Regions from separate parts of the Fulvivirga ulvae genome, predicted to be linked through region 1. Evidence: riboswitches for the same ligand, from Rfam matches in the RefSeq annotation. Region 1 holds a riboswitch; each other region holds the start of a gene.
What was found. A riboswitch is a leader RNA that binds a small molecule or an ion and turns the genes downstream of it on or off. The one in region 1 is predicted to bind cobalamin.
Positions count from the first base shown of each region.

Region 2: linked by a shared signal. The riboswitch ahead of LVD17_RS09250 (ABC transporter substrate-binding protein) and the one ahead of metE (5-methyltetrahydropteroyltriglutamate--homocysteine S-methyltransferase) in region 1 are both predicted to bind cobalamin.
Region 3: linked by a shared signal. The riboswitch ahead of LVD17_RS05145 (TonB-dependent receptor plug domain-containing protein) and the one ahead of metE (5-methyltetrahydropteroyltriglutamate--homocysteine S-methyltransferase) in region 1 are both predicted to bind cobalamin.
Region 4: linked by a shared signal. The riboswitch ahead of LVD17_RS09230 (TonB-dependent receptor plug domain-containing protein) and the one ahead of metE (5-methyltetrahydropteroyltriglutamate--homocysteine S-methyltransferase) in region 1 are both predicted to bind cobalamin.

Region 1 covers NZ_CP089981.1:4,097,921-4,102,063, forward strand. The annotation lists gene LVD17_RS17550 (caspase family protein) at 1-315, opposite strand, end outside; gene LVD17_RS17555 (cysteine-rich CWC family protein) at 545-775, opposite strand; gene metE (5-methyltetrahydropteroyltriglutamate--homocysteine S-methyltransferase) at 859-3,186, opposite strand; cobalamin riboswitch at 3,356-3,560, opposite strand; gene LVD17_RS17565 (VOC family protein) at 4,055-4,143, opposite strand, start outside.
Region 2 covers NZ_CP089981.1:2,240,132-2,244,274, reverse strand. The annotation lists gene LVD17_RS09270 (pyridoxal phosphate-dependent aminotransferase) at 1-297, shown strand, start outside; gene cbiB (adenosylcobinamide-phosphate synthase CbiB) at 279-1,208, shown strand; gene LVD17_RS09260 (AAA family ATPase) at 1,196-1,756, shown strand; gene LVD17_RS09255 (ABC transporter substrate-binding protein) at 1,743-2,840, shown strand; cobalamin riboswitch at 2,843-3,048, shown strand; gene LVD17_RS09250 (ABC transporter substrate-binding protein) at 3,162-4,143, shown strand, end outside.
Region 3 covers NZ_CP089981.1:1,238,581-1,242,723, reverse strand. The annotation lists gene LVD17_RS05150 (ABC transporter substrate-binding protein) at 1-500, opposite strand, end outside; cobalamin riboswitch at 570-808, shown strand; gene LVD17_RS05145 (TonB-dependent receptor plug domain-containing protein) at 909-2,825, shown strand; gene LVD17_RS05140 (YncE family protein) at 2,839-3,927, shown strand; gene LVD17_RS05135 (acyl-CoA thioesterase) at 4,058-4,143, shown strand, end outside.
Region 4 covers NZ_CP089981.1:2,233,388-2,237,530, forward strand. The annotation lists gene LVD17_RS09220 (magnesium chelatase ATPase subunit I) at 1-501, opposite strand, end outside; partial or broken gene LVD17_RS09225 (DUF7676 family protein) at 507-1,096, opposite strand; gene LVD17_RS09230 (TonB-dependent receptor plug domain-containing protein) at 1,104-3,332, opposite strand; cobalamin riboswitch at 3,442-3,648, opposite strand; gene LVD17_RS09235 ((2Fe-2S) ferredoxin domain-containing protein) at 3,709-4,143, opposite strand, start outside.

The DNA.
Region 1 (4,143 bases):
ATTAGCTTGTATACCATGGCCCGCAAAATAAAACAGTCCAACGTCATAGGCTTCCAGCTTACGGCCAAACTCATCTATTACCTGCTTCATTTCACGCTGTGTCAGATTTTCGTATTGCATGACCTCAAAGCCCAGACCGGTCAGAGCCTTTTTCATGGATCGGGCGTCATTAACAGGATTTAAAAGCTTATTGGCATTTTGATATTCAGCATTGCCAATAATCAGGGCCAGCCTTTTTTCATTGCTTGACTGAGCATGTAATTGCAATGAAATTGCGGATAAAATAAAAAGGAGTATTGCAGCTATAGATCTCATAAAATGGGGCGAAATGGATTCGCCAATTTAATAAAAAATGAATGGTAATGAAAAGGGATATTGAAATATGTAGAGCCGGCTTTTGGTGCTACCGGCAACCTGGCCCGGTTAAGGTGGAGCATTGCCGTAAAATGAGCCATCGGCAGTTTGGCAGAGCCGCCGTTGCATATCTGTATTTGTACGGTGAGTTTTTTTGAAAAGGTAAAAAGAATGTAGAGAAGAGATCTGTTTAAAAACCGTACCCTATTTTCTTGAGTCTGAGTTGAAATTTCTCCCGGTTATATTCATCCCTCAGGGCTTCCATACAGGCAGCACAAAGGCAATCTTCATATTTATCATTGATGAAATTCCGCTCTTCCTGGCTCAACTTTACAGTGGAGCACTGGCATAGTACTACGGAGCCTACCTTGCACTCAAAAGAGCCGTTACACCGAGGACAATATTTTAATTCATGCTTCATTCATAACAAGTATATCCGGCAGGTTTTTAAGGCCTGCCGGATGGGATTAATAGTAGAAAATTAACTCCATTTAAAAACAAAACCTAGACTACAGTTTCATTTACACGCTCCCGAAGTTGCCTGGCGGCAGCTATCATTTCTACCAGGGCAGTTTTTGTTTCTTTCCAGTCACGTGTTTTCAATCCACAATCGGGGTTTACCCAAAGCCGTTCTGCAGGTATTACTTTCTTTGCTTTTTCAAGCAAGGCCAGCATCTCAACCCTGGAAGGTACCCTTGGCGAATGGATATCATAAACCCCAGGTCCGATTTCGTTGGGATATTCAAAGCTGGCAAAGACATCTAATAATTCCATCTGAGAACGTGAACACTCGATAGTGATTACATCGGCATCCATAGCTGCAATATTTTCGATAATGTCATTAAACTCTGAGTAGCACATATGGGTGTGGATCTGCGTTCCATCATTCACACCACTTGTAGCCAGCCTGAAGGCGCCGACAGCCCACTCCAGATAAGCCGTCCAGTCAGATTTTCTCAACGGTAGCCCCTCACGGATAGCAGGTTCATCTACCTGTATTATTTCTATTCCTGCTTTTTCCAGGTCTATAACCTCATCTCTGATGGCCAGTGCTATTTGCTGGCATGTCTTGGCCCGTGGCTGATCATTACGTACAAATGACCACTGAAGAATGGTAACAGGTCCCGTTAGCATACCTTTAACAATCTTATCAGTCAGTGCTTGAGCATAGGCTGTCCATTCAACCGTCATAGCCGCCGGACGCTTAACATCTCCGTAAATAATGGGAGGTTTTACACATCTTGAACCATAGCTCTGTACCCAGCCATACTTTGTAAAAGCAAAGCCGTCCAGCTTTTCGCCGAAGTATTCCACCATATCATTTCGCTCAAACTCCCCGTGTACCAATACATCCATTTCTATATCTTCCTGCCAGCGGATGGCTTTCTCTATTTCCTGCTTTAGAAATGCATCATATTGCTTTTGGGTTACATTGCCCTTTTTAAAGTCAGCCCGCCATTTCCTTACCTCAGCAGTCTGAGGAAATGAACCAATGGTGGTAGTAGGGAAGAGGGGTAGTTCAAGGAGTTGGTTCTGAAGCTCTTTTCTTTCCGGAAACACAGACTTGCGCCTGAAGTCTTTTTCGGTAACAGCATGGAGTCTGTGAGAAACTTGTTCATTATGGATCAACTCTGAGGTTTGCCTGCTTTTAATGGCATTGACATTACTATTAAACTCCTGCAGGTGAATATTTTCAACTTCATCTGACAACAAGTTTTTAAGTATTACGATTTCATCCAGTTTCTGTCTGGCAAATGCCAGCCACTGTTTTAGCTCCGGTAAGAGAGTCTCGTTATCGTTTTCAAGATCCAGATTACATGGAGAGTGCAGGAGCGAGCATGATGCGGCAATAGTTATTCTCTCCTTTCCTATCTTTTCAGACACCTTTTGAATAGTGTCCAGGGATTGCCTGAAATCATTTTTCCAGATATTCCGTCCATCCACAAGTCCTAATGACAAATTGAGATTTACAGGCAATTGTTTCGAGTTCAGGATGTTGTTCAGTTGCTCAGGGCTGCGGATCAGATCGATATGCAGGGTATCAACGGGTAATGAAAGTGCCAGGTCTAAATTGTCACCAAGGTCTCCGAAGTAGGTGGTTAGTATGATCTTAACCTGGGGAAACTGCTCATTAAGTGACTGGTAGGCATATTTAAGGGCCTCACGTTCTTTATCAGTTAAATCCATTACCAGGTAAGGCTCATCTACCTGAATATATTCCACCCCTAATTCAGTAAACTGCCTGAAAATATCGTGATAAACAGGAAGCAGCTGCTCAATGAGTTCTATCCTATGGAACCCTGATTCCTTTTCTTTACCGAGTAGCAAGTAAGACACGGGCCCAGGCACTACAGGTTTGGTAATTATGCCATTGGCTTTGGCTTCTTTGTATTCATCAAAAATTTTTGTTGAAGAAAGTGAAAACTGCTGGTCATTAGTGAATTCCGGCACGATATAGTGGTAGTTGGTATCAAACCACTTAGTCATTTCCATAGCAGTAATATCCAGGTCATCGTGCTGATAACCGCGGGCCATGGCAAAGTAAAGATCCAGATTGGATTTTGTATTGTCTTTTTTTAGCTCCTTGTATCGTTCAGGAATGGCACCAACAGTCAGAGTCATATCCAATATCTGGTCATAAAAAGAAAAGTCACCGGATGGGATCAGGTCTATTCCTGCATTCTTTTGAATTTTCCAATTGTGCGTGCGGATGTTTTTGCCGGTTTCAAGTAATTCTTCAACCGAAATTTTGCCTTTCCAGTAAGCCTCGCAGGCTTTTTTTAGTTCACGGTGGCTTCCAATAGACGGATAGCCCAAATTGTTTGTTTTCATAGCTTAAGCTTTTAAGTAATTTGAATAATTAGTTAAAAGCTCTTCAGCTCAACTTCACCATGCTTTTAATGAATATAGATAGAAAGGTATGTGCACACCTATACCCAGGTGGCATCAATATCTGTTCTGGCTAATACTTCAAATCGCGAAAGCATCGTCAAATCCTGTTATATACAGGACGATAAAGGCAGGTCTCCTGGCTTTCCGATTCTTGTCGGCCTTCTCATACTGCTTTGAGTACAATGGCATTTGTCAACAAGAATAGCGCTACCCCTTTAAGAGGTCGGAATTACAGTTGCGCGTCAGCTCGTGATTTTCACACGATTCCCTATTATTTTCGGCTTTCACCGAAAACCCTTACCGTTTTTGATTAAGAAATCAAGTAAAGAACTTATTGAATGGAAAGTTAGGAATAAATTTTTTAGAACCGGAAAGGAGGGGTTAAAAATGTTGGCAAATTGGTATTCAGTAAGTCCGAAGTCGGAAGTCCGGAAACCGGAGCTTTTTGTAAGTGGTGAACAGTGAACGGTGAACAGTAAATGGTGATCGGTGACTGGTAAACGGTAAGTAATATTGGAATTTTAGATATTTCTATAACTACCATCCCTCTTGAGGTGATTACAATACGTACCTTCAGAGCTAAATTGTGATCAATCGTAAAACCAGTGGAGTGAGTGAATCGGAAAAACAAGAACTCTCAACGTAAGCTTACCAGCGAAATAAGATAAAACTGCCTCATTGCAATTTCACCCTTATCCGGGCTGGATTTGTGTTTGAGCTCTAATCAGGAAAGTTCACTGTATGGTGTCGGCGGCAGGAGGGGTGTCCCGGTTTTGCTACCGGGACGAAAGGTGTGTTTTTATATTCCTTACTCTTTTGGATAATCATAGCTTACCATCCACTGTACATCGAACTTGTCTTTAAACATACTGAAATACGAACCCCAGGGCACATCAC
Region 2 (4,143 bases), 1.9 Mb from region 1:
GACATTAAGCCTGACCTTTCAGCTATCATGGAGCTTTCTCACAAACTTCAGAAAGAACTGGGCCAGATTGAAGAACTGGAGGTGTTACCCTCATCAACACATTACTTCCTCATCAAACTGAAGAAACCCCTGGCTTCAGACTTAAAGCAATATCTGGCCCATGAGCACCGGCTTCTGGTTCGGGACGCCTCTAACTTTCATGGTCTGGATCAACACTATATCAGAATATCGCCACAAACGGAAGAGAAAAACCTGTTGTTAGTTAATGCCCTCAAAACATGGAGCAAAAGTATTTAGTTGTTCTTCCATTATTAGCCGCCTACGTGCTAGATCTCATTTTGGGAGATCCCAGATGGCTTCCGCATCCCATCAGGTGGTTTGGTCATAGCATCAACTTTGGTGAAAAACATTTGAACAACGGCAGGCACAAGTTGATAAAAGGTGCGGTTTTAACTATTCTTTTAACAGGTGGGGTATTTACTACATGCTACTTTTTAATACACTTCATCAGGCCTTTCACTTACATCTATTACCCTATTGCCACCATTCTACTTTTCTTTTCCCTTGCCAACAAAAGCCTGATTGAAGAAGGAAAAGCTGTATTTGCTGCTTTAGCTCAGGGTCTTGAGGCTGGCAGGAAAAGGCTCTCCTGGATCGTAGGGAGAGAAACGGATCAGTTAGACGAAAATAAAATCCGACTGGCTGTATTTGAAACACTATCGGAAAATCTGAGTGACGGGGTGATAGCACCTTTATTTTACTATGCCATTTTAGGTGTTCCCGGTGCTTTGGCCTACAAAATGATCAATACGCTTGACTCTATGATAGGCTACAAAAATGAGCGTTTTCTTCTGTTTGGCAGGTTTGCAGCAAAGCTTGATGATATCACTAACTTTATGCCCGCCAGAGTCACTGCCCTCTTAATGGTCGGGCTGACCCTAAGCAGAAGAGGCATGAAGTATATAATCAAATACGGAAACAAACACAGTAGCCCGAACGCCGGCTACCCGGAATCTGCCCTTGCCGGTATTTTAAATTGCCAGTTTGGCGGCCCCAATTATTATCATGGGAAATTAGTTGAAAAGCCATTCATAGGAGGCAATAGCAGAGCCATTGCACCTAACGAGATAAACAAAGTGGCCATGATCAACCATGCCGTCACGCTCATTTTTGTCATCATAATTATCGGCATTCAATGGATAATCTGAGCAACAAGTTTATCATTACAGGAGCTGCAAGCGCAGGAAAAACAACCTTGCTCCATGAGTTAGGCCGTCGGGGTTTCAACTGTTATGAAGAAGTTTCTCGTAGAATTATCAGACAACAATTAAGTATATCTTCCAATGCCCTCCCATGGGGTGATATGCAAAATTTTTGCACCCTTACTTTTGATACCATGGTTAAAGAGCACATGGTTCAAACAGATTCAGCACTATGTTTCTTCGATCGCGCTCTACCCGATATTATTGCCAACCTGGACTCGTGTAATTTACCCATACCGCCCCCATACACCCAGGCAGTGGCTAATGCCGGGTATAACAAAAACGCCTTTATACTACCCATTCATCCGTCCATTTTTGTGAATGATCATGAACGGAGAGAAACATACGCACAAGCGAATAAGATTTACAGATCAATTATTAAAGTTTATCAGTCCTTAGGTTTTACACTTCATGAGATACCTTTGATGCCCGTAAGCCAAAGGGCTGAAATGATTCTTACCAAACTCCACACGTATAGCTATGACATTGCCTGATATCCGTATCGTCCAAAACCTGTTGATCATATTATGTTTTGGTACCCTTTTGAAATGTACTCCGGCACAAACCGAAGCACCTGTACAAAAACAAGCCCTGGACCTGTCGCATGCATCAAGGTTTGGCGCTGACTATCTTAAATCCGGGGCCACGGAGGTTAAGATAAATGCCCCGTGGTCAAACAGTGACAGTACCGTAGTGAAAACATTTAATATAGACTCCGGCTTTACCGCGCGTGCTATTGTTTGCCTTTCCATTACACACATAAATATGCTCAGTGAGTTGGGTTTGCAAGATAGAATTGTAGGCATTCCCTCGTATGAGGACGTTTTTGATGACAGTTTGAGAAATTATTTTATCAATAAGGGTGTGAATGAAGTAGGCAAAGGTGGTGACTTGAACTATGAGCTTTTAATTAACCTCCAGCCCGACCTGATCATAGAGTCTGCCGTTGGCAACTCGATGGATGTAAACCAAAAGCTGGAAGCACTTGGCCTCCGGGTTATTCTCTTCTCCGCCCACACGGAAAACCACCCTTTAGGGAGACTGGAGTGGATAAAATACCTCTCTCTATTTACAAAAACAGAAAATGTAGCCTTTACCCTGTTTAACCAACAAGCTGATAACTATGAGAAGATAAAATCTCAGTTTAACAAAAGAGATAGTGCTCCTAAATTCTTTGTAGGCTATATGTGGAAGGACAATTGGTATGTAGCCGGGGGCAATAGTTATATGGCGCAGTTCATCAAAGATGCTGGTGGCCAGTACATACTTAAGGAAGATACCAACCCCGGCAATATTAAATTATCTCATGAAACAGTAATTGAGTTACTTCAGCAATGTGATATCTGGCTACATCCGGGCAGCCAAATGAATACCATAAGTCAGCTTGCCGAGCTCAATCTGCCTCCGGAATATCTGGGCGGGCGGCTCCGAATTTACAATAACAACCGCCGGTTGAGCCAATATGGCAAAAATGACTTTTGGCAGTCAGGATTTGTACATCCTGAAAAGGTGCTGGAAGACCTAAGACACATTGTGATGAAAAATGATAGTCTTAACTATTATGTCCAAATAAAGTAATTTATATACATTTGAGCATTGGTGTTTGTTGATGAGATACTTTCGTCAACAGAATTAAAAGGGAATCCTGTTAAAATCAGGAGCTGTCCCCGCAGCTGTAAGCTCTGTAAAATGTTAACCAAATCACAAGCCACTGTCTCTACATCGGGATGGGAAGGCCGTTAACATTGGAGCAAGCCAGAAGACCTGCCAGTAAAACATAGTAATCGAAACTTTCGGGAGAAAAGTGCTGATTAGAAGATCCTACATAGTTTTTGCTGCGTACTGCAAATCTTTTGTTGCGTCATTCTGATTCCATTTCCCCGGGCAAATTATTTAAAAATGAAGCTCGTTATCAGATGTTTATCCGTGTTGATATGCCTTGTGGCTGCATGCAATTCGCCAAAGCAGGAAGGTACATCTACGTTGCCGACCCGCCAGCCTGTCCAACTTAAACATGCATCACTTTTTAGCATAAAACAACAGGATGGTTTTAAGAAAATTACAGTCCAAAACCCCTGGGATACCACTGCATTATACGCCACTTATATCCTAATCCATAAAGGTGATCCTGTACCGGAAAACCTGCCTAAGGACGTTTTTATAGTCGAAATACCGATTTCCAGTATCGTAACCTTATCTACCACACATCTCGGACTACTGCATACGCTTGGGGCAGAGCAGTCACTCATTGGGCATAGTACACTGGACTATATCTATAATCCATCCATCAAAGAGCGGGCTTTAAATGGTGAAATCGCAGAAGTTGGAAACACCCAAAATTTAAATATTGAGACCCTTATTGACCTTCGACCGGATCTCATGATGACCACCGGACATGCCCAGATACACGATAACCTGAAATTGCTGGAAAAATCAGGAGTACCCATTGCTTATAATATTGAATGGATGGAAAGCTCGCCACTTGCCAGGGCCGAATGGCTAAAATTTATGGCAGCCTTTCTTGAAAAGGATGCTATGGCAGATAGCATTTTCAATCATATCGAAGATGAGTATGAACAAATAAAAGCAGAAGCCATTGCTGTGAGTGACAAACCTTCTGTACTCGCAGGGGCCAAATACAAAGACACCTGGTCCATGCCCGGAGGCAATAGCTATGCAGCACAACTTTTAAAAGATGCCAACGCCTCTTACTATTGGTTCTCAGATAAGTCAAGAGGAAGCATACCATTAAGCTTTGAAACGGTTATAGACAAACAACTCAATGCCGATATCTGGATCAATCCCGGAGGTTTTACCGAGCTCGCCGAATTTATCGATCACGATGAAAGATATACCCGGTTCTCGGCTTTTCAGCAAAAGA
Region 3 (4,143 bases), 2.9 Mb from region 1:
CCGGTAATTGTATAGGCCATTACAGCCTCGGGATCCAGCTCCAGCAGGCGCTCAATGTTCATTTCCTTATCTATGCCCAGCTCAGTTACATAACCGGAATCAATTCTGCTGCGCATGTTAGCAGAGCTGATGTAGTCTGTAGTAGTAAAGCCTGTCAGGCTCTGCGTTTCATTAATATAGTCAAGCAAGGGAATATGCGTGGTAGAGGTACAGACAATGCTTTTTATGGGCACTTCCACTATCTGAACATCGCGGTCGTGTGCCGGAATTTCCTCTCCTCTGGGCACGAGCAAATATTTAAAACCTTCTTCCGCACCCTGATAGGGCCTGGGTACCTCCACAAAAGGATAACCTTCTTTTAAAGAAACCCTGAAACCAGTGGCATACTGAATATTAACAGGAGTTTCTGTTAATATTTCTTTGCTTTTCCGCTCCTTATCAGAGTGGTTGCAGGCTATGGCTAAAATGGAAAAAACAATAATCAGAACCTTTAACTTCATCGGTCGGTGCTTTTAGTTGAATACAGAACAATATTAACCATTTTGTTTAGAGCTATTCAATTCTTTCCTAACTTTGAGCCGATTATTGGTTCATGATCAGTCCTTACGGCATATCATGATGAAAAGGGAATCCGGTGCCTCAGTGTGTTACTGATCATTCCGGAGCTGTCCCCGCAACTGTAATCCCGACCTGTACACCAGTACAGATAATACGCTTTGATCATCTTTGCCACTGTCCTGACCTGTCGGGATGGGAAGGTCCTCAAAGTCGGGTAAGCCAGGAGACCTGCCAATAGTTTTATATCTGGGCCTTCGGGAGTTGAGGCTTTAAGAAGTGAACGCTATGTTATCCATCATTTCGCCCATTTCTTAATGGCTTCTATTTAAGGCTCATTAACACGTTGTCGAATGAGTTATCTGCGAATTCTATTATTACCTTTGGTTACAGGCATCTTCGTTCAGCATGTGGCTGCCCAGGAAGATACCACGGCGTTGGTTCTGGATGAGATCAGCATTGAGGGAACGCGTCTGGAGAAGTTTACCATTGGTGAAAAGGTGGAGAAAATTTCACCTGTACAGAGAGAAGCTACGGAGTACAGTAACCTGTCTGAGTTATTGACCAATTTGTCAGGAGCCAATATCAGGTCTTATGGTGTGAGTGGACTTTCAACTCCTTCTGTAAGAGGCACTGGAAGTAATCATACTGCTGTTTTTTGGGAAGGTATAAACCTGCAAAGTCCGACCAACGGTAGCCTTGACCTCACTTTAATGCCAGTAAGCTTTGTGGATGACGTATCTCTCCAGTATGGTGGTGCAGGGTCCCTTTTCGGCTCGGGTACCCTGGGTGGGGCCATTCATCTTGGTACGGAGGCTGCAATGCAGGAAGGCTTTGGTGGTAAGATATTTCAGCAAATAGGCAGTTTTGGCAGTACCTATACGGGCGCGAATGTCAACTGGAAACATCAAAAAGTGCGGGCATCTATACGTGGCTTTGTGAACCATGCCGACAATGATTTTACCTATTTCAACCGTTACACAACCCGGGAAGAGGAGCAAAACAATGCCTCCATCGATCAGCATGGTATATTGTCAGAATTATACTACCAACTCAATGGAAACAGTGATATAAGCCTGAAATATTGGTATCAGGACAACCTGGTACATATTCCGGACCCGGCTTCTGCCTCAGGTGATGCAAGGGAAACCCAGGCTGATGAATTTCACAGAGCGGTTTTAAAGTGGAAGAGCCAAAACAGTAAAAGGATGTTCCGCGGACAATCGGCTTTATTGGTCCACCACCTGGACTACGACGACAAATTAACCGAAGTGTCCACCACACAATCCCTGTCATGGGTCAGTGAGATTGAAGCTACTTATAAACTGGATAAATCTACATGGCTCGATGCAGGTATAAACAACACTTACGATCAGGCGGAGGTGGACAGTTATGCAGGTGAAATACCTTCCAGAAACCAGACAGGCCTGTATGTTTCAGCCAAAAGGCTATTTGCGGAAAGGCTGGAGGCCAACCTGGGCTTGAGGGAGACATTGAGTGATGGTGACCTTTCACCAGTGATGCCCTCCCTGGGATTGAACTACTCGCTAAATAACGACTTCTCTTTGAAATCAAAGGTGGCCCGCAGCTATCGAATCCCTACTTTCAATGACCTGTACTGGAAAGGGGCCGGAGCAGTTGGTAACCCTGATCTGGAACCCGAGCTGGGGTGGAGTACGGAACTGGGTATATTATCTGAAAAGCGGTTTGGTAACTCACAACTTTCCGTTGAATTAACAGGCTATAGTAATACCATTTCACAATGGATTCAGTGGGTGGAAGTAGAATCAGTATGGAGCCCGGTCAATGTGCAGAAAATCTGGGCACGAGGGGCAGAGCTTATTTTAAAATATGGATACAGACTGTCAGACGACTGGAAGCTACAGTTTTGGGGCAATTATAGTTATACAAAATCCACCAAGCAGGAGATCAGTGAGGGCGGTAATCTACAAGAATTGGATAAACAGGTAATCTATACGCCTTTGCATCAAGGGAAGGCTTCGCTGAATTTAGTCCATGCACATTTCACATTAGGAATAAACCAGCTCTATATAGGCGAGCAATATGTTACCGGAGATAATAGAAGATCAATAGACCCTTACACACTGACCGGAGTTTCAGCTTCTTATAAGTTCTTGTTATCTCAAAAACATACATTAAGAATCTCAGGTCAGGTAAAAAATGCCTTTAACGAAGACTATGAGATCCGTAATGCACGGCCTATGCCACGAAGGAACTATCATTTAAGTATCATATATCAATTTAATTAGAGAATAAACCAAAATGAAAAACCAGTTTTTAAAACGCGTATTATTTGGCCTTTTAGTGGCCACCTCCAGCTTGTTCGCGTCATGTTCTGATGATGACAGTGTGGGGCCATTGCCTGGTCAGGAAGGCTTTTTTGTGATCAATGAAGGCGGATTTGGCAATGGCGACGCCAGCCTTTCATATTTTGACAAGGCTACCAATACTATGATCAATGATGTATTTCTTGAAAATGCGGAAAGGCCCTTGGGGGATCAGGCGCAATCAATGAGCATCTATAATGGTAATGGTTATATTGTAGTTCAAAACTCAGGTAAGATTGAGGTTATTAATGCTGAGAATTTCGGTTCATTGGGAACAATTAACAAGGATGCAGGGATAGTTTCCCCACGGTATTTTCTTGGTATAGACCAAAATAAGGGCTATGTAACGGATTGGGGTGCAGACGGCGTAACAGGAACGGTTAAAGTTATCGACCTGAATGCTCTTGAAGTTACCAAAACCATTGACGTTGGCCAGGGAGCTAATGAAATGGTCAGGTTAGGAAATAAAATATATGTAGCCAACAACGGAGGCTGGGGATACGACAATAAAGTTGTGATCGTTGATATTAATACCGACCAGGTTGTTGGTAGCATTACTGTTGGGGATAATCCTTCAGCATTGAAAGTAGACCGAAACAATAATATTTGGGTAACAGGTAGTGGCAAGACAGTTTACAATCCTGACTGGTCAGTGGATGAGGCCAACAGCACCCCTGCTTTCCTTGCTAAAATTGTAAATGATGAAGTAGCCCTGAAGTTAGATGCAGCCAGCGTATATACGGGGCTTGGCAGACTGGTGATGAACAATGCAGCAGACCAGCTCTATTTCAACTATTCAGGTGCAGTATATACCATGAGCATCGACGCCACTGAGTTACCCGCTTCACCATTTATCGATAAGTCCTTTTATGGCCTTTCTGTCGACCCTTCAACCGACAATGTGATTGGAACTGAGGCTCCTAACTTTAGCTCGGCCGGTACAGTCTACCGATATGATAATACAGGTAAGCTGATCGACCAATACACTGCAGGTATTGCACCTAACGGATGCGCATTTAAATAATTAAGATAAACCAGAGACATTTTGTAGAGGCTTTAATACCCTGCTTTTATCAATCCTATTTGGATTAAGTTTGTGGGCATGAAGTAATTAAGGCTTCTATAGAATGGGTTTACAACTAACCAATGATTATATGACCGATATTGCCACAAGAATAGAAAAATCGAAAACCTCAATTTTCAAAGCTGTTTTTCCCAACACCACCAACCATTACGATAC
Region 4 (4,143 bases), 1.9 Mb from region 1:
AAAGCGATCTTGCAATTGAGGTCTTAAATCACCCTCTTCAGGATTCATAGTCCCTGCCAGGCAAAACGAACTTTCAAAAGTATGCGATATCCCGTCCCTTTCCAGGAAGTAGCTGCCTGTTGATGAAGCATCGAGTAATATGTCCATCAGGTAGTCATTGAGCAGGTTGATCTCATCGATATATAAAATACCACCATGAGCCTGCGCCAGGAGACCTTTCTGTACAACCTGCTTTTTATCGTTGATCAGTTTTTCTATATCCACATGCCCGAGCACCCTGTCTTCCGTGGCGCCAATCGGGAGGTTGATGAACGGAAAGGGCTGCTCATCGTCACTCATCAGTTGGGCCAATGACCTGACCAGTGTTGTTTTACCAGTTCCTTTATCTCCATAAGCCAGCACTCCGCCTATGGTGGGGTCAATAACGCAAAGCGTGAGTGCCAGTTTGAAATCATCCTGCCCTACAATAGCCGAAAACGGAAATAATCTTTTGTTTTTCATCTGAATTAACTTGTGCAGGCTTTGAAACCTCCCTGTGTATCTTTCGGGTCTTCTTCAAGCCCCAGGTGTTTATTTCTTAGCGTATTCCACATGTCCAGTTTTTCCCATTTAGGATCTTTTTGCCTTTTAAACTTGGGGAAGAGGTCATAATATGGGTTGGGAAAGAATACAGTGATCTGATTCTCGCCTGCTCCATTGAAGCTTCTGAATCCCAACTTGAAGGGTTGCCATCCTTATTTAGTCGCCTGTAAAATTCTGCACGGCTACATTTGCGTAGCTTTTTCAATTCCTCTGAAGTTGGGGCCTGGCGTGTACCATTGTTTTCTCCAATACAGACATGAAAATGCCAGGGGCCAAAATCAACGGTCAGATATCCATCGAGTAGCGAGATTTTGGTAGGAGCGTTAGGGGCACCTACCTCCCAGGCGGCACCCTGACACAGAGTGCCAAAACGAATTTGCTGCCAGTAGTTGCTGAAGATGTCTTCTAAAAGATCAAATAGTATTTCCTCTTCACATGCCACAGGAAATACTTCCTCCTGAGCGCCGTCCAGCGTAGTTATGGTTTGGGGTTTTTCTATGGTATTCATCAGCATATCTTAATTAGAAATTGTGGGTGTATTTTACCTGCATATTGCGGCCGGGCATGTTAAAACCTCGCTTTTCGTAATAGTTTTCATCGGTGATGTTATTGGCCAATATCATGAGTCTGCCATTTTCATTTACCGGAAAGGCGATGGAGAAATCAAGCAACATAAAAGCCGGATATTCTATTTCCGGCCGGTTGATATAATCCGTCCAGTCCGTATCATATCGGCTGCCTACATACCGGGCAGCCAGGCGGGCATCAAACTTATAGTTGGTGTATTCCAGGCCATAGGTAAGCGTCAGGTCCGCTACATTGTGCACCTTCTTGGTTGATATTTTATTTTCCTGAGTATATGCGGTATTACGGAATTCTTCTTCCAGTTTGATATATTTTACCGCATTTACAAATATTTTGAAGGAATATTCGTAACCTGCCAGTGCACCAAAATCCCAGGATACTGAAGTTTCCAGGCCGGACATGGTAGCAGCTTCTGCATTGATGTAGGTAGTGGTGGAGGCTATGGTGTCGCCCTCATGGGTAATCTCGATTGTATTTGATGTTACTGTTGGCCCTTGAGTGATGCGGTCCTTTACGCGGGTGCTGAAATAGGTAACATCGGCACTTAACCCGTTCTTTTTATTTAAGTAGCCTACGCCTCCATCTATTGTGATGCCCCTTTCCGGCTCTAAATCAGGGTTGCCATAGGAAATGTTTACCTTGCCCTTAACATTAACTTCCCTACCTGGTCCGCTGATACTATAGCCTGCCACGTTATAGGCATCCGGAGTTACGAATGCACTCCCTGCACTTGCATGTATATCAAAGTTTTTTGGGAGTTTGTATTTTAGTCCAAGACTAGGATTGAATACCTGGTGCGACTCCTCGGCACCTTTATAAGTATCTAAAAACCGGGTCTCCTTTACATCGAAGGTGATGTTATCTACCCGGGTTCCGAGTGTGGCGAATAACTTGTCATTCAAAAGTTTCAGGTGAGCCTGGGCAAATATGGCCGTTGAGTAAATACCGTAGTTTGGTGAGTTGGGCGCTTTTTCTGAGCCATCATTTGAATTGAAACTTTCCGATGTCGTGTTAGACCTGTTATAATCAAAACCATAGGTTAATATGTGTTTACCAATGTTATAGCTGCCCTGCAATTGAAAGCCCACCCATTTATTAGTTCTCTTTGAGGTAACGTAGTCTGAAACAATCCCTGCACTTACTGACCTGTAATCGGAATATTCCAAACTATTATAGGCCCTTAAAGATATCTGGTGATTGGTATTTATTTTACCCTCAACTTTCAGGTCTGCACCGTAGCGGTAAGGGTTTTTAAGGCTTTGGCTGGTATTGCCGTAAAAATAATCTCCCGGGGTTTGCACGTTACTTGCGGAAAAGAATGTACCACTTATGGAGGCTCTCCAGTTTCTGTGAAATTGATATCCGAAGCGAATGCCACCACTTTGGTATTGATAGGTGGTGTATTCCCGCTCTTCACCATCACCATAAACGTCATTGGCCACGGTGGTGGAATCTACTTCATAATCGGTGCTATAGTATGTTCTGGTAGCTTCGTCCCAGCCAAATTTATCCCTGAAGAGGTTATCATGTCCGTGGCGGTAGTCTTTATCTTGTTGAAGATGCTTCAGGTTTATATCAAAGTCCAGTTGCTCACTTAGGTTTCCTCCTACGTTTAAGCCTAGCTCAAAAGTATTATAGCTACCAAAACTGGCGTAGAGCGATTTTTTGATTTCACCTACCGATTTTTTGGTAACAATATTCACCACACCTCCCATGGCCTGAGAGCCGTACAATGAGGAGGCGGCTCCTTTGATCACCTCAATACTTTCAATGTTATCGAGGTCTATAGTTGCCAGGTTGGTGGCGCCGGCAGGTCGGCCGTCGATCAGCAATAAGCTGCGCTGGTTCAAGCCGGAAAACTGTGGGCGATACCCTCTTATGCCTATACCTGAAAGCAGGCCCGGGTATTGGATCACGTCTACACCAGCTTTCTTTTTAAGTACGTCAGCAACATCTTTTGAGCCGGATTGCTGAATTTCAGTGTCTGTGATGACCTGTACCTGTTGAGGCAGATCTTCTTCTTTGGCTTTCACGCGTGAGGCGGAAATTACAATTTCCTCTAATTCTCGTGAGAAAGCATTTGAAGTAGTGTCAGATTGAGCATGGCCCCTCATGGTGCAGAGGGATAATAGGAAGCAAAGGCATCCTAAGAATGTTTTTTTCATTTTACAATGGTTTAAATAATTACTAAACCATAGCAAAAGGAAGAATAGCGATGTGAGGAAGTACCTAAAATAAATTAGAACCGACCCATGAGCCTTTCGTCCGAAAGCTATGAATATTATACTTTAGGCAGGTCTTCTGGCTCGTCCCGACATTTGTTGCCTTCCCATCCCAATATTTTAGGACAGTGGCTTGGTTAACAAATGCCATGATTCTAATAGAAACAGGACACACAGCTACGGAGATAGCTCCTGATTTTAACAGGATTCCCTTTTAATTCCGGAAACTAATCCGGAAACCAAAAGCGTAACAAATGTATAAAAATTACTGACAATGATGATCTGTTCATCTTAATTATGACAAGCAGTTTTTACTTTGTCAAATACTGGTAACAGCCACCATGCCAGGCTCATTAATTTCCAAATAAATTTTGCAAAAGTGTCTCCAAAACAGCTTTTCATTGCTGTTGTCAAATACCAAAAGCTGGGTTTCTCCAACCTTACTCTTAAACCGGACACCATACTGGTTTTGGTCTATAGACCTAAAGGCTTCGGCAGTGCCTATTCTACGTTTTTTGTAAGCGATTCCATCATCTTTAGAAGGTATACCTATGGCTAACTGTACCTGCCATTGGGCAGTGCTGGCTGTAAACCATTTGTGATCGTAATTCAATTGTACGGTTGCAGGAATGCTGACAGCCTTTGGTGACACCTGCGGTATAACCAGCTCAACATCATCCTTATACTTTTGAAAAATATCTTTGAGCATCGGGTAGAGATTTTGCTCCCAAGGGTCAGCCTTTGCCATGAATAC